DNA from 4 places in the Acetobacterium sp. KB-1 genome. Region 3 is predicted to be linked to each of the others. Evidence: riboswitches for the same ligand, from Rfam matches in the RefSeq annotation. Region 3 holds a riboswitch; each other region holds the start of a gene.
What was found. Region 3 has a riboswitch for cobalamin ahead of nikA (nickel ABC transporter substrate-binding protein). Riboswitches for the same ligand answer to the same signal wherever they lie in the genome.
Positions count from the first base shown of each region.

Region 1: it holds a riboswitch for cobalamin, as region 3 does, so the genes downstream of both, DOZ58_RS13705 (bifunctional 2-polyprenyl-6-hydroxyphenol methylase/3-demethylubiquinol 3-O-methyltransferase UbiG) here and nikA (nickel ABC transporter substrate-binding protein) in region 3, are expected to answer to the same signal.
Region 2: it holds a riboswitch for cobalamin, as region 3 does, so the genes downstream of both, DOZ58_RS03905 (iron ABC transporter permease) here and nikA (nickel ABC transporter substrate-binding protein) in region 3, are expected to answer to the same signal.
Region 4: it holds a riboswitch for cobalamin, as region 3 does, so the genes downstream of both, DOZ58_RS09575 (energy-coupling factor ABC transporter permease) here and nikA (nickel ABC transporter substrate-binding protein) in region 3, are expected to answer to the same signal.

Region 1 is NZ_CP030040.1:2,955,503-2,962,950, reverse strand. Features, by position in the region: gene DOZ58_RS13720 (iron ABC transporter substrate-binding protein) at 1-854, opposite strand, end outside; gene DOZ58_RS13715 (ABC transporter ATP-binding protein) at 873-1,625, opposite strand; gene DOZ58_RS13710 (iron ABC transporter permease) at 1,622-2,713, opposite strand; gene DOZ58_RS13705 (bifunctional 2-polyprenyl-6-hydroxyphenol methylase/3-demethylubiquinol 3-O-methyltransferase UbiG) at 2,716-3,540, opposite strand; cobalamin riboswitch at 3,692-3,870, opposite strand; gene DOZ58_RS13700 (flavin reductase family protein) at 4,029-4,523, opposite strand; gene DOZ58_RS13695 (MBL fold metallo-hydrolase) at 4,547-5,368, opposite strand; gene DOZ58_RS13690 (DUF5320 domain-containing protein) at 5,417-5,632, opposite strand; gene DOZ58_RS13685 (methyltransferase domain-containing protein) at 5,861-6,727, opposite strand; gene DOZ58_RS13680 (ABC transporter ATP-binding protein) at 6,774-7,448, opposite strand, start outside.
Region 2 is NZ_CP030040.1:830,124-837,571, reverse strand. Features, by position in the region: gene DOZ58_RS03915 (FAD-dependent oxidoreductase) at 1-471, opposite strand, end outside; gene DOZ58_RS03910 (LysR family transcriptional regulator) at 817-1,719, shown strand; cobalamin riboswitch at 2,175-2,358, shown strand; gene DOZ58_RS03905 (iron ABC transporter permease) at 2,539-3,489, shown strand; gene DOZ58_RS03900 (ABC transporter ATP-binding protein) at 3,504-4,232, shown strand; gene DOZ58_RS03895 (ABC transporter substrate-binding protein) at 4,253-5,197, shown strand; gene DOZ58_RS03890 (nitrilase-related carbon-nitrogen hydrolase) at 5,206-5,952, shown strand; gene DOZ58_RS18645 (hypothetical protein) at 6,373-6,540, shown strand.
Region 3 is NZ_CP030040.1:2,632,727-2,640,174, reverse strand. Features, by position in the region: gene DOZ58_RS12190 (ABC transporter ATP-binding protein) at 1-470, shown strand, start outside; gene DOZ58_RS12185 (ABC transporter ATP-binding protein) at 474-1,229, shown strand; cobalamin riboswitch at 1,407-1,602, shown strand; gene nikA (nickel ABC transporter substrate-binding protein) at 1,815-3,410, shown strand; gene opp1B (nickel/cobalt ABC transporter permease) at 3,451-4,377, shown strand; gene opp1C (nickel/cobalt ABC transporter permease) at 4,379-5,275, shown strand; gene DOZ58_RS12165 (ABC transporter ATP-binding protein) at 5,272-6,105, shown strand; gene DOZ58_RS12160 (ABC transporter ATP-binding protein) at 6,098-6,862, shown strand; gene DOZ58_RS12155 (HAD-IIA family hydrolase) at 6,923-7,448, opposite strand, start outside.
Region 4 is NZ_CP030040.1:2,045,618-2,053,065, forward strand. Features, by position in the region: gene DOZ58_RS09550 (bifunctional precorrin-2 dehydrogenase/sirohydrochlorin ferrochelatase) at 1-250, opposite strand, end outside; gene hemA (glutamyl-tRNA reductase) at 228-1,520, opposite strand; gene DOZ58_RS09560 (energy-coupling factor ABC transporter ATP-binding protein) at 1,495-2,337, opposite strand; gene cbiQ (cobalt ECF transporter T component CbiQ) at 2,330-3,040, opposite strand; gene DOZ58_RS09570 (energy-coupling factor ABC transporter substrate-binding protein) at 3,245-3,544, opposite strand; gene DOZ58_RS09575 (energy-coupling factor ABC transporter permease) at 3,522-4,259, opposite strand; cobalamin riboswitch at 4,428-4,609, opposite strand; gene DOZ58_RS09580 (FtsX-like permease family protein) at 4,831-6,831, opposite strand; gene DOZ58_RS09585 (ABC transporter ATP-binding protein) at 6,824-7,448, opposite strand, start outside.

The sequences.
Region 1 (7,448 bases), 320 kb from region 3:
TGATAATATTCCGGATTTGTCGACATATCCGCTTTCACTTTTTCAATCCCGTCAAAATCGATGAATATCTTGTTGGGATTCCATTGCAGCAATTGTTCTTTATCAATCATCATACTACCGGTTTTTCCCGTCTGATCCACAACGTTTATTGCACCAACAGCCACAAAAGGCGGATACAAAGCTCGGGTACTTTCAATTCCCTGGGCGCCTTTAGATCCCAATGCCCCAACATAGGAGGTTACCTTTGCACCATCATCGATCCCTTCTGTTCGCTTTTTTAAATCAGCTTCATAACCTTTTACAAAATCAACCACTTCCGTTGCTCTTTCGTCGGTCCCCATAACCTGGCCAATAACTGCCAACGACTGATAAAGAGTATCATCAAACAATCCCGAAGAACCACTGCTCAAAGCAATTACCGGAATACCCGTTTTGTTTTGAAGTTCATCTGCTGCCGCAGTATCGGTGGCCAGGGTTGTAAAGATAACATCCGGCTCAACCTTAAGAATCTGTTCCGGATCGAGAGTACTATTCGGACCACCAGCCCCAATTGTGGTCAGGCTGGTAAAACTGGGGTTGGCAATAACATAAGGTTTGCCCACTGACGACTTTTGATCAATGCCTTCAATTCCGACAATTTTTTTTACATCACCAACATAGGTATATAAACGTAAGGCCCCAACTCCGGTTGCCACAATTTTTTCCGCTGGTCCTGCTAATTCGACAGTCCGACCCAAGGTATCGGTAACCGTGATCATTTCATCTGCCGTTGTCCCCCCTTCGGTAGAACAGCCCGCCATCATTAAAATCAACACCGCCGACAACACCAGAGCTAATATTCGTTTTCTTTTCATCGCTTCTCCTCGCTTCTTTTATATTGGAACCACAACCGAACGATTGTTGACTTGCTCAACCGTTACGTCTACCCCATATACTTCTTTTATATTTGCTTCGGTAATAACCTCCTTCCCACCGGCAGCATGGATAACACCGTCTTTTAGTAAAATATACTGATCGGCAAAGCGTAATGCCAGATTCAGATCATGAATAGTTACCACCGCCGTGATATTTTTAAGGTAGGCAATTTCTTTGATCAATTGAAGCACCTCCAATTGATTTTTTAGATCCAAGCTGCTCGTTGGCTCATCCAGCATTAGCACATCAGTTTCCTGGGCTAATGCCCGACCAATTAACACCTTCTGATATTCGCCGCCGCTTAACTCATCGACATTTTTTAATGCAAATTTTTCCAAATTTAACATCTTGATGGTCTCATTGACAATATTTAAATCATTCTTCCCCACATCCCATTTGATATAAGGTTTTCTACCAATCAGAATCGAATCAAAAACTGTCGTGGTTGTACTTTGATTACTCTGAGAAACATAAGCCACTCTCTGGGCCAGCTCACTCTGCTTAAACGCTTTAATATTTTCCTGATCAATTAAGACACTCCCGCCCTGGGGCTTCAAGATTTTGTTAATACACTTAAGCAAAGTCGATTTCCCGGCGCCATTTGTTCCCAGTATCGCCAAACATTCCCCGCGCTTCATGGAAAAAGAGATCCCTTTTAAGACGTTTTGGCAAGGATAATCAAAAGCCAATCCTTCAACTTGTAAATTCAACGACGTTTACCTCCTTTAAGTAAGAGATACAAAAACAGGGGTGCCCCTAAAAATGATGTCACTGCTCCCACTGGCAATATAATGGGGGAAATAATCGTTCGGGCAAAGGTATCCGAGACCAGCAACAAAAGCGCCCCCATTAAGGCAGAAATGGGAATCAGAAAGCGATGATCCCCGCCGATTATCCGCCTGACCATCTGTGGTGCCACCAAACCGATAAACCCAATCACACCAAGAAATGATACCGTCACTGCGGTAATCATCGATGATACCAGCATCCCGCCAAATCGGGTTTGCTCGACATTGACCCCCAAACTCTTAGCGGCATCGGCACCATTGTCCAGTGCATTATAATCCCAACGCTTCATCATAAAGTAGATCATCGCAAGACCCACCACCGCAGCCAAAATATAAACCTCTGTCCAGCCAGCCCGACCCAGGTCCCCAAAGGTCCAGAAGATAGCGGCAGCAATCTGCACTGATTCAGCAAAATACTGAATCAAGGTGGTGCCTGCTCCAAAAAGAGAGCTCAGTGCCACCCCTGCCAGAACAATAGACTCCGGCGAAAAACTGCGCATTCGGGACAGCAGCAAAATTATCATGGTCGCTCCCATGGAAAAAGCAAAGGCAAAAATCGTTACCAGATAAGGATTGTTGACAATAATCGGCTGCGCTGCCGAGCTTTGCACCGTCCCAGCCCCCAATACAATAATAGCGATATTGGCACCAAAGGCAGCTGCACTGGAAATCCCCAAGGTAGAAGGCGATGCTAACGGATTTCTTAAATTATTTTGCATCACACATCCGGCCACTGCCAAACCTGCACCGGCAATAACCGCGGCCAAAACTCGGGGCAGACGAATCCGCCATACTACTACACTAGAGATTTCGGTACCAATGCTCATCAGGGTTTTGACAATGTCGGTGGGATCCAATTCCATGGCCCCACTATTCATGGCAAAAATGGCTACCACCAGCAACAAAGCGCAAAGAATGAGAATCAACACGGTTTTTTTGCCCGTGAATTTCTGGTATAATTCCAGGCTGTCGCCCTCCACCTCAATCACGGCACTTGGTTTTTTTAGCATCTTTATCTCCCGTCTATTTGAGCAGACAGAACAGACCACAGCAATTGACCGTTTTTGGAATAGTTTATATCTTCAATCTGTCCGTCTTTGCTTTTATTCTTAAGATAATCCCGAATCGTCTGTTTTGTCTCTTCATCGGTAGCCCTTAACATATGGGCATAATAATTGGTTGCTTTTTCCAGCTCCCAAATCTTTGTCTGTTGATTCTCACTATGTCGAAACTCCGGAAAAAAGCCCATATCCCATAATATATTAAAGGCGTAATATAAGGTATTCCGGTAGTCAGCGGTGCGGTTTTCTTTATTCAGTGCCACTCGTAGTTCATTTCCAATTTTATCTTCTTTGATCAGGTGTCCGCTCATAAAACAATAGCCTTTGGAGGCCTGATTCATTTTTTTTAATTCCTCGGGGCCGCTAATAGCTGGGCTCATAGAAGCAAAAACGAGATCAAAATAGCCTTCCCATCCTTCTGCGGCCAGATCCGCCTTTTCCCAGGGCATAACCTTAAACGTAAAAAAATCAGCCTTTACACTGGCAGCATTTTCCTTTGTAAAATCAATCATATTAGGGGAAATATCAATCCCCACTACTTCACAGCCCATTTTTAAGAATTCTTTGGAATAGCGCCCAGCACCACATCCGATATCCAGTACTCTCGCTCCCGGGAAAATAGCATCCTTGCTTTTTAAAAGCGACAGCACCGGATCATCAGCCATTTCCCTCTTTCCCATCTCATTAAACTCCGAAGCCCGATCATCCCAAAACTGCTGGGTTTCATTTAGATCCGTCTTTTTCTTGTTGTCAACCCATTTTTCCTCAAAAGTCATCGCTTCTCCTCTTTTCTTTTTTCATTATTTTAAACGCTTTTAATTTCTTTAATCGCTTACCCTGGGCAAACAAAAAAAGAGCTTCTTTTATTAATAAAAGAAACCCTTCCCATCTCAAGGTATTCTAAATCATGCGGCCAATCATCCCCTGGCATATTTTTTAAATCAAGGCAGGTCTCCTGACTAACAGTTCATCCTATTCTCACCTTCCCAGGCTTTAGCCCAGTGGTTTTTTAAGAATTCGTCCCTGTTCACAGTGGTGGGTCCGTGCTTTCTAAGCTTCCCTATTCTCCGATCTTCATGATCGGCACCTTGAATGATAAGTTATTAAATTAAACTCATTTGATAAAATCAACGCCCAAAATTTTTTAGGCTAACGTTTTCAATAAGTTGTCTGTGTTTTTATGTTACAAACCACTAACACGTTTTTGACATAATACCATTATAATTTTTTTATGTCAACCACAAAACTCTATATTCTGATCTGTTTATAAGAATTTTATCTGTGAAAAATCAATACAGCCATCGTCACTGACCATTTTTGAATCGGCGTGGACATACTCAATTTTTCCGACAAACATTTCGTGAGAACCGGTGACAATTGAGTCTACAATGCTACATTCAATATTAACTGGGCAATCGGCAAGAATCGGAGCATTGACAAATTTAGCTTCTTCTAAATTGACCTTCATCACCGCCAGCTTATCTTCATCGCGTTTGCTGTGGCTACCCAAATATTTAAAGGTTTCTTCATAGGCTTGATCAACCAGATTCACCACAAAACAGCCGGACTCTTTAATCAGATGATACGAATACCGTGAGGGTACAATCCCGACCATGACCATCGGCGGATCATAACTGCAGTTTCCGCAATAGCCCACCGCCAGGGCATTGTTTTCGCCATTTAATCCCCGACAAGATACCAACACCTTAGCCACTGGATTTAAACACGACTTCATATTTCCTTTTACTTTGTTCATCATTTTCTCCTTGTTCTTTTTTATTTTTAAATAATAACCCGGCTACCGGTTGCCAGATAATTAACCTGTTCTCCCAGCATCATTTTTAGGATTTGATAAGGCTCTTTCCCAGTACAATGGCAGGTGTAATAAATTATCGCAGTTTTTTTGAGTTCGTTACCAATTTCCTCAATCAATTCTTTTGCCTCCGGTTTTTTTCGGGTGCGATTATAAAGATGAAATCCCCCAATGACAACAGTCGGCTGCATATCATAGTTTGATGCCATATGATCAAGAATATTAACGACTCCCTTATGAGCACAACCTGCCACCAGCACGACCTGATTTCTTTCCCGGATGATCAGGTTCTGTTCATGACAAAAATCATCTGCCATCCGTAGCCCATCTTTTTCCATCAGCAGGTCAGCGTTGGCCGTAGAGCAACAGCGTTCTCCCTGAACATTTGAAAAAATGCACAAAGCATCATCGATGACGAAATCCGCTGCCAAAAAGATAAAGCGCGGATTAGAAAACAGTTCCTGATCCAGACCGATATAGGCCTCCCCGTCTGCTCTTTTAGAATAATGATTTTCAAAGGCTTGACCATTGATATAGATTGCGGCCTTATCATTGATCTTAAGAAATGTTTCTAAACCACCACCATGATCATAATGACCATGACTAATGACCAGGGTATCCACTTCGCAAAGGTCAACCCCCAGTTTTTTGGCATTTTCTGCAAACAGACCGCTGGCACCCACATCAAATAGCAATTTATGGGTTTCGGTTTCAATGTATAAACTCAATCCATGTTCATTTTTGAATTCTTCAGACACCGATGTGTTTTCAGCTAATGTTACAATTTTCATGCCTTCACCGGTTTCCATTCTTGCTCAATTGGAAACATCCCTTCCGTATTAATTTCCTTCGATTTCTTTACGTTGCTGATCAGTTGCTTGACCTGGTTCATCAAGATTCTCAGGTTCATGCGTCGATTTGCTTTTCGAACTTCTGCGACAACCGCAGCCACAACCTTTTCCACGGCGTTTGGCGTTAATTCCCGAGCAACGTCCCAATCCTTTTCCACTTTTTGATCCCTGACCATCCGGTCCGGTCCGATCTCTACCTGGCATTTTAAGGACTCCTTTATATCTTATTGGTATATGTTACTTATAATATTTATTATAAATCTTATAAGTAACATATGTCAATAATTATTTTGAATCATTTTAATGTTGATCGGTTAATCAAATAAACACAGCATCTGAAATAAAAATTCCCGGCGCTGTGTTTATTCTAGTTTATTTCATTTTTTCGGTCCACATTTTTACGTTTCCCAATGATCAGTAACCCCTGTGGCACTAAAGCTTCACTAAAATTTTCCCCCGACGGGAGACTGCATTTGTCTTAAAAACCCCCGCTTCAGCCCGTTCACTAACAAAAGCCGCTACCTTTTCTATCAATCCGGTGGTATCCTTACCCAAAAAGCTCAATCGCGACATCAGCTCTTCCACAGCATCCTCAACCGAGGATTCTTCCGGATGCACATCCTGTTGCACTTCAAAAGCCAGACTGTACCCCTGGGCATAAAGCCAGTTCAGATTATAAATAATATCGCTGCGCCATATTGGTATTTCTTCGCCATAAAGTTCTTTCCAGAGTTCACTGAAGGCTTCGCTGTCCCGTCGTCCCGCCCAACCGCTATAATAAACATACTTTTTTGCACAGCTCATCGCTTTTTTAAACAGCTCGGCATTATGAACCCCAGGGCACATGGAAATAAATACCATGTCAAAATTCTCCTGCCAGCCCATCTTTTTTACATCCACTTCTTCCCAGGGCATTTGAACAACTTCCAACCCTGTGATTGCTTCTGTTTCAATGCGTTCTCGGATGGTTGACGACATCCCCAGGGTTGGTTCCAGCGCGGTTACCCGAGCCTTCTTTTCTGCAAACGCACAGGAAAAAGCCCCCGGCCCGGCACCAATATCCAGAATCGTCATGCCTTCAAGGGATAGCCCCTGATTTTCAAACCAGTTGATCACATCGCCGGTTCTTTTTTTACCCCGCCCGCCTTTCACATTGTTTTTAAACTTTTCAGCCCGTTTTTCCCACAGCTCAACACTATGAGCAAGCCCATCACTGCCCGGTTTTTTGCCATACAGCTTAGCCTTGTCCCAAACCGCTTCCCAATAAGTTGCTTCTCTTAGTTTTAAAATTTCTTCCATTATTTCTGCCTTTCTATTCTTATCATTTTGTTCATATTAAAAACTTTTATATCAGGTCGCTGAATGATTCTTTGAGCAGTTGTTTAGTATAAACATGCTCCGGATTCCGAAAAACATCACCGGATACTCCATGTTCCACAATTTGGCCCTGATACATCACATAGACCTTATCAGCCACCTTTCTGGCCAGATGAAGATCATGGGTGATATAGAGCATCGCAAAACCATGACGATTCTGCAGACCTTTAAGTTCCCGCAGTAAACTGGCCTGGGTGGATGGATCCAGCATTGAAGTCACCTCATCGGCAATCAGCAGCTTTGGTTTTGTTATTAAGGCTCTGGCAATGGCCAAACGCTGCCGTTGTCCGCCACTCAGTGCCTGACAGTTCCGCTCTAAAAATTCATCTGAAACGGGCAATTGAACGGCCTCAAGTGCTTTTTTTACCGCCTCGTCCCGTTCTTCCCTTAATCCCCATTTCATAATATCCAGCGGTTCTTTAACTACATCCAGGACCTTCAGCCGATAACTGGTAGCTGAGAAGGGGTCCTGAAAAACAATTTGCATCCCACCCATCATCGCTGTTGCCCAATGGCCTTCCAGCTTCTTCTTCTGAAAATAAGCTTCGCCACTATCGGCCTTCCAGATCCCCGCCAGAACCTGTGCCAATGTGGATTTACCTGATCCGGATTCTCCCACCAATGCGACGATTTCGCCGCTTTT
Region 2 (7,448 bases), 1.8 Mb from region 3:
ATTGGCAAAAGCTTCCACTAATTCCATGATCATTCCTTCATCCCATGGGCGTACGACAGTACCATCTGCGGCTACTTCATAAAGCGGTCCATAAGGGATATTGGTGGGATGGGGATTTTCCAGATTGGGCAGACCGGCAAACATTCCGGCATGGCACAGTTCAATGCTGGGGATTGAACCATGGCGTCGGATGGTTCGGGCACAATGGGTCAGGGATGGCATAATCAGAGGATTATCCAGCGCCAGTTCCTTGGTATGACCACGACCGGTGTCCAGCACATTGGCAACACCAACGGTAACATTGGCAGCGCCGCCTTTGGCCCGCAGCTCAAAAAAGGCAATGTTTTCCTGAGTTAAGGTAAGTTCCGGGGACAGTTCCTGCAACGAGATCGGTGCCGAAAAAATCCGGTTTTTGTAGGTGATGTTTCCAATTTTGATGGGGGAAAAAAGATTGGGGTACTTCAGGTTCATAAGTAATTCTCCTCTTAATTGTAATGTGGATAAATAATTACAAGTATTTTGTTAAATATTTATCATTGTAAACGAATTATATCATTCGGCGGATTTAGTGTGAAATTCAAAAAAGACCATGATCTATTCCAAAATAGAATAGTCCTTCTTGTATTCTTTAGCTTAAGACGAATAATATAAGATTAAATATAAATGAAGGTTTCTTGCCGGAAATTTATTAATCAGGTAGAATAAAGAGAGAAAGTTTCCAGATGTTTCAGGCGATCGCGTTAACCGCGGCGATTGCTGATGAGAGGACCTACAAGCTCATCAGCAGCTTAATCTGGAAAAGGAAAGGAAAAATCGATGCGAATTGATTTATTGAAAGAGTTTATTGCGCTTTCCAGAAATCTTAATTTCAGCAAAACGGCAGAGGAAATGTTTATTACCCAATCAGTATTGAGTAAGCACATTGCCGCCCTGGAAGAAGAAGTCGGAGCGTCTTTATTTACCAGAAGCCACCACCATTTGGAACTGACCGTGATTGGCCGGATCTTATTGACCGAGGCCAATATTATTGTCAATCAGTATGATGAGAGCATGAAAAAAGTAAAAATGGCCGTCGCCGGGCTTGAAATGGAATTACGAATCGGTTATCTCCATGCCCACACCAGGGAAATTCTGGGACCATCGGCGCAATTATTTGAACAGGCCTGTCCCCACGTTAAACTGACTTTGCTTTCCTGCGATTATGGCGATCTACCGCAAAAATTAAAGACCAATGAGGTCGATGTTATTATCACCCTCGATTTCGACCAGGAGCTGCTCAGTTCCTGGTGCGATACTTATAAATTATATCCCGATGTGCTGCGGGTGGCAGTCAGCAAAAACCATCCGCTGGCCAGAAAGAAAAGTGTGGCCATTGATGAACTCTTTTCACAGCGGATTCTGCTGCCGGCCAATGACAAATTCAATGGCTATGCAACCTATATGAATAAGGTTTTCAACGCCGAAAAAATACCCCCGAATAAGATGCTCCGTTATGAGTGTATCAGCTCATCCTTATTGATGGCCGAAGCCGGGGATGGAGTGGCGATTATTCCCGGAAAGCTCAAGTTCTATGCCAATGACCGGATCCGCTGCATTCCTCTCAAAGGGGATCAGTACCGATTTGATGTGATCGCAGCCTGCCGGAAAGAAGATAAGAGCCCGGCGATCCGCAAGTTTATTCAGGCCTTGACAGAAAGTCAGCAAATGAAGGAGGGGTAAGCATGGCTCTTAATCAGAAACAAATTTTGTAAAAAATTGAGAAAAACGATCTAAGACAGGTTGCTGTTTTGAATCGTTTTTCTCAGGAAGGGTTATTTTCGGATATTATTGATACTAATCTTTGTTCAGCTACAATGAAATTGTAACACCCTTGGGTCACTTTCTAGTTGACGTTATATTAGAAAATCATCTGAACGAAATATTTAAAAAATTTAGAAAGCTATAAATATAGTAGTTTATACTTTTTAGCGTAATAATACAATTTAGCGTAAATGGCATTACGCTAAATTGTATTATTTTTTGCGTGCTTAGACAAATAAAAACTCAAATATTAATACAATTAAGGCCGCCTTGTGATGAGGTGGCTTTTGTATTTTTTGAAAGAAAGTTAAAATTAAAAAATAATGTTATTGACATATGTTGATAATACTTTACAATTATGTTATTATAAGAGTAATTAAATAATTGTAATAGGATAATCGTTTCTGAACGATTAATAAAAGGGGAAGTTAGGTGAAAATCCTACACGGTCTTGCCGCTGTAAAAGTTTAGTTTTTTCAATAAACCACTGGGAAACTGGGAAGGTGAAAAAATGGGAATGCTTGAGTCAGAATATCTGCCTATTATTGTATCACAAGTACTCTACAAGTAATGGAGATGATTTTATTGTATAACATATAAACTCTTAGTTTTTAGTAGAAACTAAGAGTTTTTTTGATAAATATCTATAAAGGTTGTTAATCGTTTAAAAATAAAGCTATTTTTGACATTAATAATAAATAAAAAAGCAGGAATGTGAATAATGGCAGGAAATATTTTATGAAAAGTAAATGGATTAATTTGATTCTTATAATTGGACTGATTGGACTTGGGCTATTTGCAATAAATGTTGGTAAAGTGAATCTAACGGAAATAGATTCTGAGATTGGGAAAACGATTTTTTATAAAATTCGTTTTCCCAGAGTGTTGGCGGCGATATTTGTGGGAAGCGCATTAGGGTCAAGTGGTGTAATTTTACAAGGCTTACTCCAAAATCCTTTAGCAGATTCCTATACCTTAGGAATTTCATCAGGAGCCGCCTTTGGAGCATGTTTGGCAATTTACGTTAATATTGCCTTTGGGGTGGCACTGCCAATTCAGATTTTGGCAATTGTCTTTAGTTATGTTGTAATTGCAATTGTGATGTGGTTATCACGAGTAAAAGGCACCTTGGATTCGGCTAATGTAATCTTAGCTGGAATTATTATTGGAAGCATTTTTTCAGCAGGAATTAGCTTATTAAAGAGTTTAGCAGATGAAGATGTTGTTGAAATGGTCTATTGGTTGATGGGAAATTTAGCATCAAAACCTATTGAAAAAGTATGTGTTGTTGCGGTTATTACTGCGATTGGATATTTTATAGCATCCCGGTATATGGAAGAATTAAATATTCTTACATTAGGAAGAGAAGAGGCCAAATCCGTTGGAATTGCTTATGATTTTGTATATCGTTTATTATTATTGACAGCTGTCACATTAACCGCATTTGCAGTATCATTGTGTGGCATTATTGGATTTGTTGGTTTGGTTGTACCACATTTATGTCGTATTTTTGTTGGCGCAGATAATCGTAAAGTATTGCCAATGAGTGCCCTTTTAGGGGCCTTGTTTTTATTATTAGCTGATACTATAACCCGAACTGTTTTGCAACATGAAATACCAGTTGGGGTATTAACGACCATGGTTGGAGGGCCGTTTTTTATTTATATTTTTATTATGAAAAAGAGGTAAGCAGGATGATAAATATGAAAAATATTTATGTGAGTTATGGTAAAAAGAAAATCCTAAATGATATCAGTATTGAGTTTCATCCTAATATTTTATATGGGATTATTGGACCAAACGGGGTTGGGAAATCGACGTTACTTAATGTTATTTCAAGAGATATTCCAATGAATTCTGGGGAAGTGCTACTCAAGGGAAAACAACTAGGTGATTATTCTCAAAAAGAAATGGCGAAAGAATTATCATATATGAGACAAAGTACAATTGTAAAGTTTCCGTATACTCTAAAAGAATTGGTGTCAATGGGCCGCTATGCTCATGATAGTATGAGTCGTGAAGATAATGACATAATTATTAATACACGGATTAAAGAAAATGATTTAAGTGAGTATTGCGATAAACCGTTAACACAATTAAGTGGTGGTGAAGTACAACGTGCGTTTTTTACCAAAGTATTAGCCCAAGAAAGTAATGCGATTTTAGTGGATGAAGGATTATCAAATGCTGATATTTTTTATAAGGTGAGATTTTTCAAACAATTGCGTTCGGAAGTTGAGAAAGGTAAATTAGTGATCATGGTTATTCATGATTTATCCTTAGCACGAAAATATTGTGATGAATTAATTATATTAAACCATGATGGAATTTATGATTGTGGTAAAAGTGAAGAGGTATTAACCAGTCAAACATTATACGATGTTTTTAAAGTCAAAGGTGATTTTTTTAATCATTCTTTGGTCTTAGAATAGTAAAAAAAGGGGAGAAGAAAATGAAACGATTTAAAGCAATAGTGGCATTATTTTGTGTGTTATTAACAGGACTAATGGGGTTGACAGGGTGTTCAACGACAGAAGCGGTTCAAACAACAGGGGATTCAGAAATAAGATTTATTGATGATAGTGGTGTAGAAATTTCTTTGAGTGAGCCAGCAAAAAAAGTTGTATCACTTTATTCAGCACATACTGAAAATCTTTTTTCAATGGGTCTAGATAGTGAAATTATCGGGGTAGGAACCAGCGATAATTATCCTGAAGCAGTTTTAGAAAAAGAGCAATTTAGTTATAAAGATGATCCGGAATTGTTAATTGCAGCTGATCCAGATGTTGTAATCGCACGAACAATGATTGTTGAACGTTATCCAGATTATGTAAAAGCGATTGAAGATGCAGGGATACCTGTTATTAATTTATATTGTAGCAAGTTCGATGATTTTGATAATTATATAACGCGATTAGCAATGATTGTTGGAAAAGATGCGGAAGGAGAAGCGTTATTAGAGAACTTCCATTCTCAAATTGATGAAATACAAAAAAAAGGAGAAGGAATTGATCCTAGAAAAACAGCTTATTTTGAAAGTATTGGTGATAAATTTAAAACGGTAACGCAAGATTCCTTTGCTGGAAAAGCCTTAACTATAATTGGGTTAAATAACATTGCGCAAGATATCGAAAGTGATGGTAGTGCAACAGTTGTTGAATTTGGCGAAGAAAATTTATTATCAAAGAGTAATGAAATTGATGTCTATATTGCACAAGAAGGAACAATGAACAAGTTGATATCAGTTGAAACAATTGAGGCAAGACCAGGATTTTCTCAAATTAAAGCAGTTATAGAGGGCGAATTATATATTATTGATGAAAAACTTATTTCAAGTGCAACCTTAAGATATTTAGATGGATTAAAAGAATTACAAAACAAAATTTATGGGGTGTAAGTTGTTTAATGAAAAAAGATCTTAAAATAGGGGTATCATCGCTTATTCCATCGGAAGAAGATCTTGGCTATAATTATGAGATTATAGCCAATGCAATAAAAAAAAATCCAACCTTAGATTTAGTGTGTTTTAGTGAATTGTTTTTATGTAGCAAAATGAGTATGATTAATACGATAGAAAAAGAAGAAAAGCTGATAAGGTATACGAATGAGATAAAAGAATTAGCAAAAATCTATAATACCGCCGTTAGTTATGGATTAATTATAAAAAAAGAAGAACAATATTATATTGGACAAAGGGTAGCGCTTCCAAATGGAGTAGACTATCTTTACTGTAAGGTTCATCTAGGAAAAAATGAACGAAAAATATTTTCTGCAGGGAATAAAATTGATGTTTTTAAATTCAAAGAGTATACCTTTGGAATTCAGATTTGCTTGGATACACATATTATGGATATGAGTATCATGCAGAAGGAACAAGGAGCGGAAATTATTATTGCTCCTTTTAAAACACCCTATGATTCACAAAAAAGAGCAAAGAATTGGTCAAAGTATATGTTAGCAAGAGCTTATGAATGTAATTTTTGTATGATTTGTTCGAATTATTATGGGGGCATTCAAATTGTTAATGGTAATGGCATTTGTGTGAAAGAAAATTTGAAAAACAATTCATTTTTAGTTTATACAGTATCTCAAGAAAATGATTTCAATAAAAAGATCGATTACTTTTCTTATCGTAAACCAGAATTATATTAAAATTTAATATACCTAGTAAGAAAAAATGGTAGAAGTTATTGAAAAAAAAGTCAAAGTTGCTTTATTCTTTCAGAAAACCACTTTTTTAGATGCCGATAATTTCTAATTTAATTGGCACCTTGAACTGGTACGGATTGCCTCCACTAAAAAAGAATTAGACGAACACTTAGCAAAGGCCGTTTTACCGTCATTGTTGGTATAGTTGTAAGCTATACTGACTTGATTATCATCAACCGAACATTGTTTTCTTGATTACTGTAATCCAGATTTGCGAGGCTGTTTGTTGCTACTAACCTATTCTGTCCAGAAACTGATGGCATATGTTGTCCCCAAATTGTTGGACATGGTGTCAAAAATAATCGACAGTGTTTTAACGGAGAAAGAACTTAGCAGATTGCTCTTGCTCAGTTTATTTTTTAGATGGAATCCTTTAAAGCGATACCTCATCGGCAATACTCAACAATGTTTCACTCGGCCATTCTAGGACAACTCGGATTGAATGATCAGTTTCACCATGTGATCATCAATCAAACGTTTTTCCTGCTGGTCACCGAAAATCAGGCATTGGGTACAAAACTTGTCGACTAGTCGGGCCAGACCGCCGCTGAACTTCCCGGCGCAACAGGATCGCCTGCTCCAGAACCGTTTGGGGGATGGATCCCTGTGATCTCGATGCAGTCAATCGCTTGCTGGCCCAGGACAATGAGGAAATTGCGGCGTTGGAAAAAGAAATCAATGCCCAACTTAAGATTCTGGGGGTGGTAGTTTAGGGCGGTGAATTTCTTTTCGCTGCCAAGCACACTTAACTTGACGAAAGTGGTGGAAGTGGGGACAAAATACGGAATCGGAAACATCAAATAAACCATGAGGTGATGCTAATGAAAACAGAACGGTTCATTTATAATTTGAATTATCCGATCTATGAAAAAGAAAGTTGTGAAATTGAGGTGCGCGCTCTTTTTCAGTTCGATTTGAAAGAAAAAGTCTTTTTGCAAATAGAAAAGTGCATCCTTGCATGGTCGAGTACTTAGTGAAATCACTGAAAAGCAAAAGGATCTTTATGAGGCCCTGGGGGTTGATCCGCCATCGTTATAAATTTCGGGAATCCAGGATTTATTGTATTTTCGTTTTATCGTTAATTTCTAGTGGAAAATATTCTTATCTTTCGGCGCTGAAGACGCTATCGCTAAAACGACATTAGATGGAATCGCCTTATCGGGTATCATTTGGATGGGAAACAAAAAATCATGCACAAGAGCAATTAGATAAAATATTTGCTAAAGCTAAAAAATGCAGCAGAAACCAATAAAGCCAGGGTGGTTTATAATTTTAAAATAAATTAAATAAAGCAGGTTGACATTATTAAATTTATTTGAGATAATAAATCAATAATTTAATAGTACAAATGCAACGAAGTATTTGTATAAAAGCGACGGAGCTTCCATATGATTAGCCAGTAAAAGGGTAATGATATGGAAGTTTTTGCTTTTTATTGT
Region 3 (7,448 bases):
TCGGTGAGCAGCTTTATGAAACCATGGAACAACATGGTTTTAAGGACCGTCAAGAGGTGAGGAGGCGGGCGGATACCCTGTTTAACAAGATTAATCTCAAAGATAGTGAGCGTATTTTAAACAGTTATCCCTTTGAGTTATCGGGCGGTATGAATCAGCGGGTGGGGATTGTGATGGCGATGATTCTGGAGCCCGATCTGCTCTTTGCCGATGAGCCCACCTCGGCTCTGGATGTGACGGTTCAGGCTCAGGTTGTCAAAGAGATGATGGCGCTACGGGATGAATTTGGAACCGGAATTGCCATTGTCACGCATAATATTGGGGTGGTTTCTTACATGGCCGATAAGGTAGCGGTGATGTGTCAAGGTCGTCTGGTGGAGTATGGAGATACCCGGGATGTCATCGATGATCCCCAGGAGGCATACACCAGAGCGTTGATTCAGGCCGTCCCAAGAATTCGGAGAAGGTGAAAGATGAGTGAGCTTTTAGCAGTTAGCAACTTAAGTAAAACCTATCATAAGGGAAAAATAAGCATTCATGCAGTTGATGATGTCAGCTTTCATCTTTGCAAAGGGGAATGTCTGGCTCTGGTTGGGGAAAGCGGTAGCGGGAAAAGCACCGTGGCAAAAATGATTACCGGTCTGGAAGCGGCTGATAAAGGCGAAATTCGACTGGGTGGAAAAGACATTATTGGTCTGAGCGGGAAAGCCCAGCGGGAGGTCTATCGGGACATTCAAATGGTTTTTCAGATGCCAGTGGATTCTTTTAATCCCCGGATTAAACTGGGAGATGGCATCATGGAGAGTATGATCAATCAAGGGATCAGTCGTGAGGAAGCCCGGGTGAGAGCCATTAAATATCTCAACATCTGTGAATTAGGCCCTGAATTTACCGACCGCTATCCCCATCAGGTCAGTGGCGGGGAATGTCAGCGGGCTTCCATTGCCAGAGCCATTGCCATCAAACCCCAACTACTGATCTGTGACGAAGCAACCAGCGCCCTTGATGTGACGGTTCAAGCCCAAATTATGAAACTGCTGACGCAATTAAAAAAAGAGTTGGGAATGTCACAACTCATGATCTGTCATGACCTGGCCCTGGTCCAGGAAGTCTGTGATCGGGTTCTGGTGATGCATCATGGTCATGTGGTGGAAGAAGGAACGCCGGATGAGATTATCATAAATCCTCAACAGGATTATACTAAAAAACTCATTGAGTCAATCTTATAGGTAAACTTCTCTGGCATATAAAGGTATTCTTAAAAAGAATATCATATCGGTTTAAAAAGATTGCGAAAGCAGATTAAACGTGTTAAAATGACAAACAGAAACAATGAAAGACAAGTGATTGTTTCTGTTTTTTAGTGTTTTGATTATTTTTTATTAAAACACCGGCTTATAATTAAATTGAATATTAATAAAACAGGTGCCGGCAGTAATCCAATGTATTACAGGTCGGTGAAAAGGGAAGATGGGTGAAAATCCCACGCGGTCCCGCCGCTGTATGAGAAGAGTTCCTCCAGGAATGCCACCATGATATGGGAAGGCAGGAGGTAATGTTGACGCTTTAGCCAGAAGACCTGCCTGCTTTAATTACTCAATCTCTACGTGTGATAGAGGAGGTGTTTTTTTTAGCAGGCTTTTTTTGCAACCTCACTATCTTTTCTGAGATGGTGGGGTTTTTTTATGGAAAAAATTCCTCAAAAATACAAATCTTTAATGTTGTGATAAAGCTCAGGTTCTTTGCTACAAAAGACAATGGCATGAAACTGGAAGTTGATCAAATAAAACAAGTAGTTTAGAGGAGAAAAGAAAATGAAGTTAAAAAAAGGTTTAGCGGTACTTGTCGCCGCGGTGCTGTGTACCGGTATTTTTGCAGGATGTAGCAGCACCTCGGCAAACTCTGATGTTTCCACTAAAGAAGCATTAAATTATGCCTGTACCAAGGATATCCGGGACATTAACCCGCATCTGTATTCGGGTGAGATGTCAGCTCAAAACATGGTTTTTGAAGGTCTCACGAAAAATGAAGACGGCGAAGTGAAGCCGGCACTGGCGGAAAGTTGGGAAATTTCTGCGGATGGACTGGAATATACCTTCCATTTGCGAAAAGGAGTTACCTTTACGGATGGTGCGGCCTTTAATGCCGAGGCAGTCAAACTGAATATGGATGCCATCGTCGGAAATCTGGAACGGCATGCCTGGCTGGATATGGTCAATGAGATCAAGGAAAATGTGGTAGTCGATGAGCACACTTACAAATTGGTATTAAAGCAACCCTATTACCCCACCCTGGTGGAGTTGGGTCTGACCCGGCCGTTCCGATTCATTTCACCCAATTGTTTTGTTAATGGCACCACCGAAGAAGGCGTGAGTGGTTATATTGGCACCGGTCCCTGGGTTTTATCCGAGCATGTTGATAACCAGTACGCTACCTTTACCCAGAATGAAAATTATTGGGGCGAAAAAACGAAGATAAAAACCGTTAACTGGAAGGTCATGCCAGATCCTCAGACAATTTTATTAGCCCTTCAGAACGGCGAAGTAGATTTACTCTTCGGAGCAGATGGTGATCAGGTTGATCTGGATTCGTATAAAAAACTGGAAGATGAAGGCGCCTACAAAACCTATATCAGTGAACCGATAGCGTCCAGAGCGATTCTCATCAATAGTAATTCACCGATTACCAAAGATATTAAAGTTCGGGAAGCGATTGAATATGCGGTCAATAAGGAAAATATCATTCAGGGAATTTTAAACGGATCTGAAGATCAGGCGGATACGCTGTTATCAAAAGAGGTCCCCTATTGTAACATTGATTTAAAAACGATTTCTTATAATCAGGAAAAGGCTAAACAATTATTAGATGAAGCCGGCTGGAAGCTGGGAACTGATGGGGTTCGCGAAAAAGATGGCCAAAAATGTGAAATCACCCTTTCCTATAATTCCAAAAATGCCCAGGAAGGTACTATTGCCGCCTCGATTCAAGCCGATCTGGCCGCCGTTGGCATCAAGATGAATATTCTTGGAGAAGAAAAACAGGCCTTCCTGGATCGTCAGAAAACCGGCGACTTTGATCTTCAATATTCTTTGTCATGGGGAACCCCCTACGATCCCCAATCTTATGTTTCATCGTGGCGAATTCCCGCCCATGGCGATTATCAGGCTCAGGTTGGACTGGAAAAGAAACAGTGGCTGGATGAAACCATTACCAAGATCATGATTGAAGCTGACGACACCAAACGGGCCGAGATGTACAAAGAGGTGCTAACCTATATTAATGACCAGTATGTGTATATACCGATTTCTTACTCAAAAACCAAAGCGGTGGCCATCGATGGTTTAAATGGGGTAACCTTTAACGATTCTCAATATGAAATACCATTTGAAAAAATGTACTTTTCCAAGTAGTTATGAATAACAAACTGGAAAAATAAAGGGGAGTAAGACCATGAAGCATTACATTGTCAAAAGGCTCCTGTGGATGATTCCGATTTTAATCGGAATCTCCTTTTTTGCCTTTATATTAATTAATTTAAGCCCCAGTGATCCGGCCGAAGTCGCCATTCGGGTCAATGAGGTCACCCCGACCGCAGAGAATATTGCCCAGATGCGGGAGCAATTAGGACTCGATGACCCTTTTATGACCCGCTATCTGACTTGGCTTAGCAATGCCCTTCAGGGTGATTTTGGTAACAGCTATGCCAATAACAAACCAGTCGGTGAAGAAATCGCCAAGGCATTGCCGCCGACTCTTTATCTGGCCAGTGTTTCGCTGTTGATCATCGTTATTATCTCGGTGGCAGCCGGGGTGTTATGTGCTGTGAAAGAGAATAGCATCACGGATAAAACGATGCGGGGGATTGTTTTTGTGGGAACGGCGATTCCGGGCTTCTGGGCGGGCATTCTGCTGATGTGGCTTTTTGCCGTGAAGCTTAAATGGCTGCCGACCAGTGGGATGACGTCTCCGGCTTCGGTGATTCTACCGGCGGTGACCTTGTCACTGGGATATATTGCCACCTATGTCCGGTTGATTCGGAACAACATGATTCAGAACAAGCGGGAGAATTATGTGCTTTATGGTCGGGTACGGGGTTTAAAGGAACAGACGATAATGAAACATGTCTTTAAAAATTCCCTGCAAACCTCCTTAACAGCCCTGGGGATGTCGATTCCCAAGCTGATTGCCGGGACCGTCGTGATTGAAAACATCTTTGCTTGGCCGGGAATCGGCCGGCTCTGTGTGACAGCAATTTTCAATCGGGATTTTCCGATGATTCAGGCCTATGTGCTGATCATGGCGGTGTTATTCGTATTTTGTAATTTACTGGTAGATCTGGGATCCGTTTGGATTGATCCGAGAAGAAGGGAGACGTGAGATGGCAGGATTTTGGAATCGGTTCAGAAAGGACCGCCTAGCGATGGGGGTTAGTTTTTTTCTCTTACTGGTGATTGGTCTGGCTGTTCTGGCACCCTTGGTAGCGCCCTATGACCCTACCGCTCAGAACATCATTGATAAGTTTCAGGGCCCATCGCTGGCCCATTTATTTGGCACGGATCAATTGGGCCGGGATGTTTATTCCCGGATTTTATATGGCGGCCGGGTGACGATCCTCGTTTCGGTGCTGACGATGATTGTCACCATTCTGATTGGTACTGTCCTGGGGGTCATTGCCGGCTATTTCAGAGGAACGGTTGATGATGTGATTATGCGGATCTGTGATATCATGTTATCCTTCCCCAGTGAGGTGCTGATTCTTGCGATTGTGGGGATTTTGGGAACGGGGATCACCAATATCGTTCTGGCAACGGTGATTGCCAAATGGGCCTGGTATGTGCGGATGATTCGCTCGATTGTCATTTCGTTTATGGATAGCAACTATATCCGCTTTGCCAAGGTCGCCGGTTGCTCAAATTGGCACATTGTCAGAAAACACCTGTTAGTTGGCGCTATTGGTGATATTGCGGTGCTGGCCACCTTGGATACAGCGGCGATTATTCTAAATATTTCGGCGCTTTCCTTTTTGGGTCTGGGGGTTCAGCCGCCGACAGCCGAATGGGGGATGATGCTCAATGAAGCTAAAAATGTCATGACGACCAATCCCGGCCAGATGCTGGCACTGGGGATGGCCATTTTTCTGGTGGTGGCCGCCTTTAATTTTCTCGGCGACAGTATTCAGGAGGCCCTAAATCCCAAAATCAATAAGGGATTTAGTACAAAGCGATATTCTTTGCTTGATTCCCTGTTTGCCCGGAAAAAGGCGGTGACCCAATGAGGGTATTACTGGATGTAAAAAATCTCAGCGTTACCGATTTACGGGATCAGGATGAAATCATCCATGATGTCAGCTTTTCTGTGGTAGAAAACAGTTGTCTGGGGATTGTCGGTGAGAGTGGCAGTGGTAAATCGATGATTACCAGAGCCTTGCTGGGAATTACCAATCCCTGGCTCAAAAGTCAGGGCGCCGCTGTCTTTAAGTCTCAGGACAGCGAAAGGGATCTGTTGCAAGAGGATGAAAATACGATGCGAAAGATCCGCGGCAAACAGATCGCAATGATCCTTCAGGATGCCATGTCAGCCTTTGATCCGATTGCAAAAATCGGTGATCAGATGGCCGAAACCTTTGTCGAGAATAAAAATCTCACCAGGAAACAAAGCCTAACACTGGCCAAAGAAGCCCTCGGTCTGATGAATATTTATGATCCGGAACAGGTGGTTAAAAAATACCCCCATCAGCTCTCCGGAGGGATGCTGCAGCGGTGTATGATTGCCACTGCCCTAGCAATGGAACCCGATCTGATTATCGCAGATGAACCGACCACCGCCCTGGATTCGATTAATCAGGGACAGGTGGTGGAGGAGTTTAAAATGATCCGGCAAAAAATGGGAACCGCCCTGATCTTTATTTCGCATGATCTGGGGGTGGTTAAACATCTGTCGGATCGGCTGCTGGTGATGAAGGATGGGGCTGCGGTGGAATATGGCGATGCCGGTGATATTTTTAGAAATCCCCAGCATGCCTATACCAAATATCTCATTGACACCCGGCTGGAACTGACCGAGTCGTTTAAAAAGGCGATGAGAAAAGGAGACCACAATGGCTAAGCTGATAGAAATAAAGGATTTGGAAAAAAGTTATCTAAAGGTGGGGGTCAATTTTGGCGGCTCCCGGGTAAAGATTTTAAACGGGGTGAACATGACCATTGAAGCGGGGGCCTGCGTCGGGCTAATTGGTGAAAGTGGCAGCGGAAAAAGCACCCTGGCCCGGCTGATCATGGGTCTGGAGAAGCCGAATAAAGGCAGTATTTTATTTGAAGGATTACCGGCAAACCAATGGATTAAGAACAATAAGGGGAAAATGTCGGTAGTGTTCCAGGATTACACCGCTTCGGTAAATCCCCGCTATACCGCGGCGGAAGCGATTGCCGAACCCCTTTATGCCAGCGGTGAAGTTAATGATTTGGATCGGCACATTGAAAGACTGTTGGCAAAGGTGGGGTTGGAGCAAGCGGTTAAAAACCGTTACCCCCATGAACTTAGCGGCGGTCAGCTTCAGCGGGTGTGTATCGCCAGAGCGATTGCTACCAATCCCCGGTTTATTGTGCTGGATGAAGCAATCAGCTCTCTGGACGTTTCGGTGCAATCGCAGATCCTTAAATTACTTCATCAGTTGCGGGTCGAGATGAACATCACCTATCTCTTTGTTGCCCATGATCTGCAGGCAGTATCTCATCTGTGCAATAAGATACTTTTTTTGTATCAGGGAAAGATTGTCGAAGAGCTGCAAAGCGGCGAATTGGCGATGGCCAAGAACCAGTATGCCAGGGATTTACTGGCATCGGTGATTCCGTTTGAGGTGTGAAAATGAGGTATAAAAAAAGAGGCGTCTAAAATGACGTCTCATTGATTTTCTATTCCTTTTCTATTGAAGTCCCAGTCCATCAACAATCTCATCAATACCGGTGAGGATATAATTGGGGCGGTAGGGAAAATCATCAACGGTTTCCCGAGTGGACACACCACTGAGAACTAAGAAGGTGGTGAGGCCAGATTCGATACCAGCAATGATATCGGTGTCCATGCGATCGCCAATAATTAAGGCATCATCACTGTGAACACCCAGACGCTTGATCCCGGTACGCATCATTAGTGGGTTGGGTTTACCGATGTAATAGGCTTCCTTGCCGGTAGCCAGCTCAATCGGTGCCACAAAGGCTCGACAGGCAGGAACAATACCGTCTTCGGTGGGGCCAGTTAAATCTGAATTGGTGGCAATCAGTTTGGCACCTTTTTGAATCAGTTTTACGGCTTTTAGCACCGAGTCATAATTATAAGAACGGGTTTCGCCAAAAACGACATAATCCGGGTCCACATCATTCATCGTAATCTGGACGTCATAAAGAGCATTAACCAATCCTGCTTCACCAATCACATAGGCCGAACAGCCT
Region 4 (7,448 bases), 590 kb from region 3:
TGAGCTCATGATTGTCAGTTGCCGCTACTACCAAATCGACACCAATGAGCTGCTCTTTGTGATAGCCGGAATCAATCCGGGTTAGCTGACCATTCTCAGTTTTAATGATCGACTCCAAAAAAACAGGACTCACCGCGATAACCTGCATGCCGTTTTCCAACAAGGTGACAATCCGTCTGGCAGCAACCTTGCCACCGCCGACAACCAGAACCTTTTTGCTTTCCAAGTTAAATAATAGCGGTGTCATCATTTTGTTGATCTTCCTGTGTTTTTTTGTCTTGAATTCCCGGGAACAGATAGGTCACGGTTTTTTCAATGCCAATAATTTGTTCTTCACACTCCAGTGACTTTAGTTGTTTAATCGGCGGCATCACCATTTCCCGAAATTTGGAGCGGATCACCTTAGCCAAATAAACCGCTTCTTTTTCACTTAAGGTTAATCGGCCGCAGAGGGTTTCAATGGTTTCCTCAGCCAGTTGCCGGGAGGTTTCGTTTAAATCACGAACCATATTATCGACCTTGGCGTGGGTCACCCAGGACAACAGACCATCGATTTCATCCTGAATTTCGGCCGCTATTTTTTTTGCAATCTTGACCCGATAAGCCATTTTTTCATCCATCATATTTTTAAAATCATCAATGGTCAGCAGTTTTACCTGAGGTAAGCTGCCAACGGCTTCTTCGACATCCCGGGGCAGTGCTAAATCGATCACGGTTAGCGGTTTACGCAGCGATTTCATTTCCGCGGCCTTCAAAACAACATGAGGCGATGCGGTGGCAGTAATAATCACATCCATGTCGGGAATGACTTGATAGCGGTCTTCATAATGGATCATCTGGACGTTTTCATGAATGGCCTCGCACTGATCCATATTATGAAAGGTACGGTTAGTCATGTAGGGGTTACAAAAGCCTTCGGCCTTCATATAGCGCAGTGCCAGCACACCCATTTTCCCGGACCCGATGATGAGTATTTTTTTATCGCCATAATCCTCGGGATACGCCCGTTTGATATGCTTTACCGCGGTTGAGCTTAAGGATAAGGGGGTTTCGGATATTTTATAATCGGTTTTCACTTTTTTAGTAAAGGTTATCGCTTCCCGAAACATTTTCGTCAGGTATTTACCACAGCCCTTGATGGCCTGGGATTTTTCCAACGCATCCTTGACCTGACCCAAAATCTGATCTTCGCCCAAAATCATCGAGTCCAAACCGGTAACCACCTCATAGAGATGGACCATCGCTTCCCGCTCTTTTTTAACAAAAAGATAGGGTGCCAGTTCCGCTGATTTTTCATGAAGATAAAAATCGGTTAAAATTTCCCCAGCCGCATCCTGGTCTCGGGTCGAGACGTAGATCTCACTGCGGTTACAAGTTGAAAGAATTATCACCTCGGCTATATCCGCTTCATTCAAAAGGGTCTGGATGGCCTCATTCAAGGTGCGATGAAGAAAAGCCCCTTTTTCCCGAATTTCCAAAGGTGTATCCTTATGATTAATTCCCGCTACTACCAGTTTCATCCACTTGAACCTCCTTTTTCTGATTTCTGATTGCTTCTTCCAGGGCAGCAATGCTGCGAAACCCTTTAATCCCCAGACACTGTTCCAGCCGGGTCATGGTTGCCTGTTCCAAACTGGCGGTTTCCAGGGCTTCAGTATTTTTAAAAACCGCAGTGGTTTCACCTTCTACCAGCACGCCGCCATGATGGAGCACATAGGTGTAATCACAAAATTCATAAATAAAATCCATATCATGGCTGGATAAAATAATCTTGATGCCCTTAGCCAGTGCCCCTTTGATGATCGCTTTGACCCCAGCCTTGCTTTTAGGATCGAGCCCTAAGGTGGGTTCATCCATCAGGATGATCTCCGGTTCGACGGCTAAAACCCCGGCCATCGCCACCCGTTTTTTTTGCCCATAACTGAGATAATGCACTGGCCGATCGGCCAAAAGTGTGATGCCGGTGGCTTCCATCGCCGCCTTCACCCGCTCATCGATGACCGCACTAGCCATGCCCATATTCCTCAGAGCAAAGGCCACATCATCATATATGCCGGAATAAAAGACCTGCTTATCCGATTCCTGAATCACCAGCCCAATCGATTTGCGAAATTCATAGAGATTTTTTTTCTTATAGGATAAGGGTTCTTCTTTAAAAAAAACGGTTCCTTCCGTTGGTTTGATCAACCCAATCAGCGCCGACATCAAGGTCGATTTTCCAGCTCCGTTTTCACCGATCAGGGCGATGCAATTCCCTTTACTTCCGTCAATAGAGACACTTTTTAAGGCCTTAGTGCCGTCCGGATATTGATATGTCAAATTATTAGTTTTAATCATTTTTCAGACCTTTCCGATAGCTTACATGAAAATCTCCCTGATATTGCTTTAATTCCAGGGTTTGTGTCATCTCCTCGTAGCTCTGAATGGCCATGAGAAACAAATTGCTTAACATCATTGCAATGGATTGGATGGCAACTTTAAAATTGCGATAGCCAAACCGCAATTCCTGGGCAGTTGCCATGACTTTAAGTTTATCCCAGTAATCAAAGATGAAGCGGTAGGTTAAAACAAATATTTCTAAAAAAGTATTGCTGATATGGGCTTTTTTCATGACTCCGGCGATCTGCATCACCGGGGTTGTGTAAATTAAAAAAAGCATACAGGAAACTCCTGCCATCGCTCGACAGAAAACCAGGCTGGCCAGCACCAGATTGGTGGCAGTGATACCGATGGTAAACTGAAAAAAGTTAAATGCAAATAAATAATCACCACTACCACGACTTCCGCTGGCGATGGTAAACAATAACGCCAGGGCTCCGGGGATAATAAAGAGGGAGTCAAAAATCAGGGTATGCAGATAAATCCGCACCGGAATTTTTGCCCACAATAGGGTACACCCCACCATAACACCAAAAACCCCTGCCATATACAGGGGTTCATTGATGAAGAAAACCGAAAGGAGCATGACTAACGAAACCACTACCTTCACAGTAGGATTGGCATTGTTTAGTTTATTGGTATGGGCAAAACGATCAATCATGGTTGTCTCCTTCTAAGATGCAGTTAATATTTATATAAGTCGCCGGACTTCAGGTTGGTGACAAACTCCCGTACCGACCAATTGTTAATCTGATGTATACTGCAAGCTCGGACAGGCTCCCGCCGTGTCCGCCTTGATGCACAGGGTCTGACCCCTAGGTCACAACATGATGTAACAAGTGTCGGTACTGCTTTATCTTACTATTTACACTGATTTATCGGCTTTTTCATTTTTTTTCGACTTTTTATAAAGGTAGAAAAAGCAGATTCCCAGACCGCCGACACCTAAAATCTGTTGGAAGAGGAATAGGTTTTCTTCCATCTCGCCGGGATCAAACAAGCTTTCAAACCAGGGCACATAATTTTCATCGATTGCGGTGATGGCTGTTCCAGCAGCATCATCTGCGCCTGAAAACTCAGCGTCCGGCAAAGCAATCTGAGGGATAATAATCAGTGCGCCAATTAATAAAATCAGAACAACCTTAGTTATCGGTGAGAGTTTCATTTGAAATAATCCCCTTTTCTTTATATTGGTAAATGGCGTTAACCACCAGTACGGTTAAAATGCCTTCGATAATTGCCAGTGGTATCTGGGTAATCGCAAAAATACTTAAGAACTTAACAACGGAAGCTACAATCCCCCCGACCGGGTCCGGAAAGGCTAGTCCCAACTGGATGGAGGTGGTTACATAGGTTGCCAGATCGGCAATAAAGGCGGCTAAAAAAACGGTTAAGGCTTTGGGAACATTGATTTTTGACAGCCCTTTGTAAATCCCGTAAGCCACAAAAGATCCGACAATTGCCATCGAAAAGGCGTTGGCACCCAAAGTTGTCAGCCCGCCATGAGCCAGCAGCAGCGCCTGAAACAAAAGCGCAATGGTACCAACTACTACAGTGGCAAAGGGTCCCAAGAGGATCGCGCCCAAGCCGATCCCTGTCATATGAGAAGAACTCCCCGTTACCGAAGGCAGTTTAAACGCTGATAAGGCAAAGGTAAAAGCCGTTGCTATGGCTAAAAGAACTTTTTGCTCAGGTTTGTCTTTGAATATCTTCCCAACCTGATAGAGTCCGAAGGCGATAAACGGCAGGGCTAGCACCCACCAGAAAACAGCCCAACCAATGGGTAAAAAGCCTTCCATAATATGCATAGCGTTTACAGGCTGGGCAGCCAAAACAACCATTAAAAACGCGATTCCCACAACGGTCATGGTTTTTTTCATTTTCTCCATGCTAACCTCCATTTTATGATAATTTACCGAAAAAAAACCTTTTCCCCACAATACTATGGGAAAAAAGGTTTTATCATTACACATATCCATCAATTCTATGATTCACACCAAGAACCAACTTTTGTTAATGTTACTAACTTCCCTTTTCCCTGGAAGGACACTTTAGTACATCATATTAGTAGGTTTCCTGACTTATAGCTTTTATTCTCCTCGCCTTCCCAGACAAAACGTGCCCAGTGGCCAATTTAAGGAGACATAACTAATTACAGTGACCGGATCGTTCTGGATTCTAACCAGATTCCCTCAATGAAATTTTTCATCCTAAATGATTTTTTACATTTTTATTTAATTGTGGTTATATTATAACATGGATACGATAAATGTACAGTTTTTTTTAAGTGAATTAAGGCTAAAAGCAGTTTTACATGTAGCTTTGATGCCTCCCTCTATTTTTTTACAAACCTTCAATAAGGCCCATTAACTGCCCCTATTACGATAGGCAACACTGATCTTTTAATTAAATGAACTGGGAGGGATTCTTATTAACCAATCGTTGTAACTATTAATGAATCATCTTATAATAGGATCTGGCCGTGAGTAGATAAACCCCAGTATACACTAAAGCATAAACAACAACCCCCACAAGCGTGCATAAAAGAATTAGGGGTATATTGGTCAGCCGGAAGGCGGCTAACATTTTAGTAATAACCGGAAAGGCAAAAGCCACGTGGATGATGGCTCCGGCCAGGGGCAGAAAAAATACCATTAAGATCTGCTTGCCAATAGTTTTTTTAACCTCGGTTTTATCCATCCCCACCTTCTGCATAATGACAAACCGTTCGCTGTCTTCATAACCTTCAGAAATCTGTTTAAAATAGATAATTAACACCGTGGCCATCATAAAGAGGGAGCCCAGAAATACACCCAGGAATAAAAAACCACCAAATATTCCATAAAGTTCTGCCAGTGATTCATAAATATTTCTTATCTCAATATCCGGATTGAGCTGACTAACCGAAGCCCTCACCTGTTTTGAAAAATGGTTAATATTATCTTCACTGCCACTGAGATTAAACATCATGGCGTGATGAATCGCTGGTGACTCACTGTCAGCATTGTCTTTATTGGCATTCATGGCCGTGTAAATAGTCGACATCATCTGTTCGTCATTGACAATGATATAATAGCTATTTCCGGTAATCAATTTCTTTTTGAAGTCCATCGGCACTGATTCGAGCTGTTCAACCACCAAAAACAGATTTTCGCCAAAAACCACGGTTTGTTCCTGGTAATTCTCACCGGCTGAAAAAATCATTACTTCATTTTCTGCCAGGGTTTTGTTTTGATTCGTCATCCGGTTGTAATCTTCTAGCGGTACCGTGGTAATCTTACTGATCGTATTATAATACGTTAGATCCAAGTTCTCATCCGTTACCATATCCGGCAGAAAATGGCTGCCCTCCTTAAAGGCCGTAAAGGTACTCATATCAAAAGACAGTTCATTTGTTGTTTCCACCTTGGCACTGGTCTTTTCGGCTACAACAATTTTTTCAATCTCCGAAAAATCGGTGGTTTCAGCCGCACCAATAAAGCTCACATCCATGGGATAGTAATCCCGCCGCATACTTTCCTGACCGATGTATAAGGATACCGTCGTGGAGATCGTGACCAATACCATGGTGCTGAGAATACAAATATTAGCCAGACCGACAGCATTTTGTTTCATTCGATAAATCATCCCGGAAACTGAAATAAAATTTCGGGACTGGTAATAGAACTTTTTATTCTTCTTCAAGCATTTTAGCAGTGTGACGCTCCCCGCTGTAAACAAAGCATAGGTTCCGATGATGACAAAAATAACGGCCACAAAGAAAAGCAGTATCGCTTCAATGGGATCTTGCACTGATAAAGCAATCGCATAGCCAATTCCCAGCGAAATCACGCCGATGAGCGTCATCAGCCATGAAGATTTTGGTTCTTTTTCACCATGCTCCCCACCTCTTAATAAATCAATGGGGTTGGTAAGCTTTACCTGCAAAAAATTAGTTAATAGGGTCAAGCCAAAAATAGCCAGAAATACAACCGTCGTATATAACAAACCCATCTGATCAATCTTAAAAGCAAGTGGACTTTTAATATGAGCAAGGTTAAGAAGGATTAGAAACATCAGTTTCCCAATCAGGACCCCACCAAGGAGCCCTAAACTCAAACTGATTACCGTCACAAATAGCGTTTCATAGAATAACACTCTGGCAATATGCTTCTTTTCCATTCCCAGAATACTGTATAATCCCAGTTCTTTTTTTCGTCGTTTAATCAAAAAACTGTTGGTATAGAAGAGAAAGATCACCGCAAAAATGCCAATAACAATAATCCCGAGGAATAATAATATTTTCAAGCTTTCCGAACCTTGCATTGCGTCTAATCCCTTATTGCTTTGGATTGAAACGATGGTATAAAAAGCCATAATCGATCCGATACAAGTCAGTATATAAGGGATGTAGGTGTTCCCGTTTTTCTTTAAATTGACCAGCGCCAACTTGGGATAAAAAAACTTATTCAAGGTTCTCACCTCCGGTTGCCAGTATCGACAAGGTAAAGGATATTTTCTGATACATGTCGTCGTTACTCATCGAACCCCGATAGATCTGATTGTATATTTCGCCATCTTTGATAAATAACACCCGGTTGGCATGACTGGCTGCTGCCACTGAGTGAGTAACCATCAGGATCGTCTGACCCAGGTCATTGATGGTTGAAAAGATCTTTAGCAGATTCATCGCCGCCTTGGAATCCAAGGCACCGGTGGGTTCATCAGCGAGCACCAGTTTGGGCTCGGTAATCAGTGCCCGGGCCACTGCGGCCCGCTGTTTTTGCCCTCCGGAAACCTCGTAGGGGAATTTTTGTAGCAGTTCCTCGATTTCTAATCGCTGCGAAAGGGGCTTAATCCGGCTGTTCATTTCTTCAAATTTTTTCTGAGCCAATACCAGCGGCAAAAAGATATTATCCTGAATCGAAAAGGTATCTAAAAGATTAAAGTCCTGAAAGACAAAACCCAGATTATCCCGACGAAAGGCCGAAATGTCACTGTCTTTGATAGTGACAATATTTTTACCGTCCAGAAACACCTCCCCACTGGTGGGTTTATCAAGCGATGCCAGAATATTGAGCAGGGTTGTT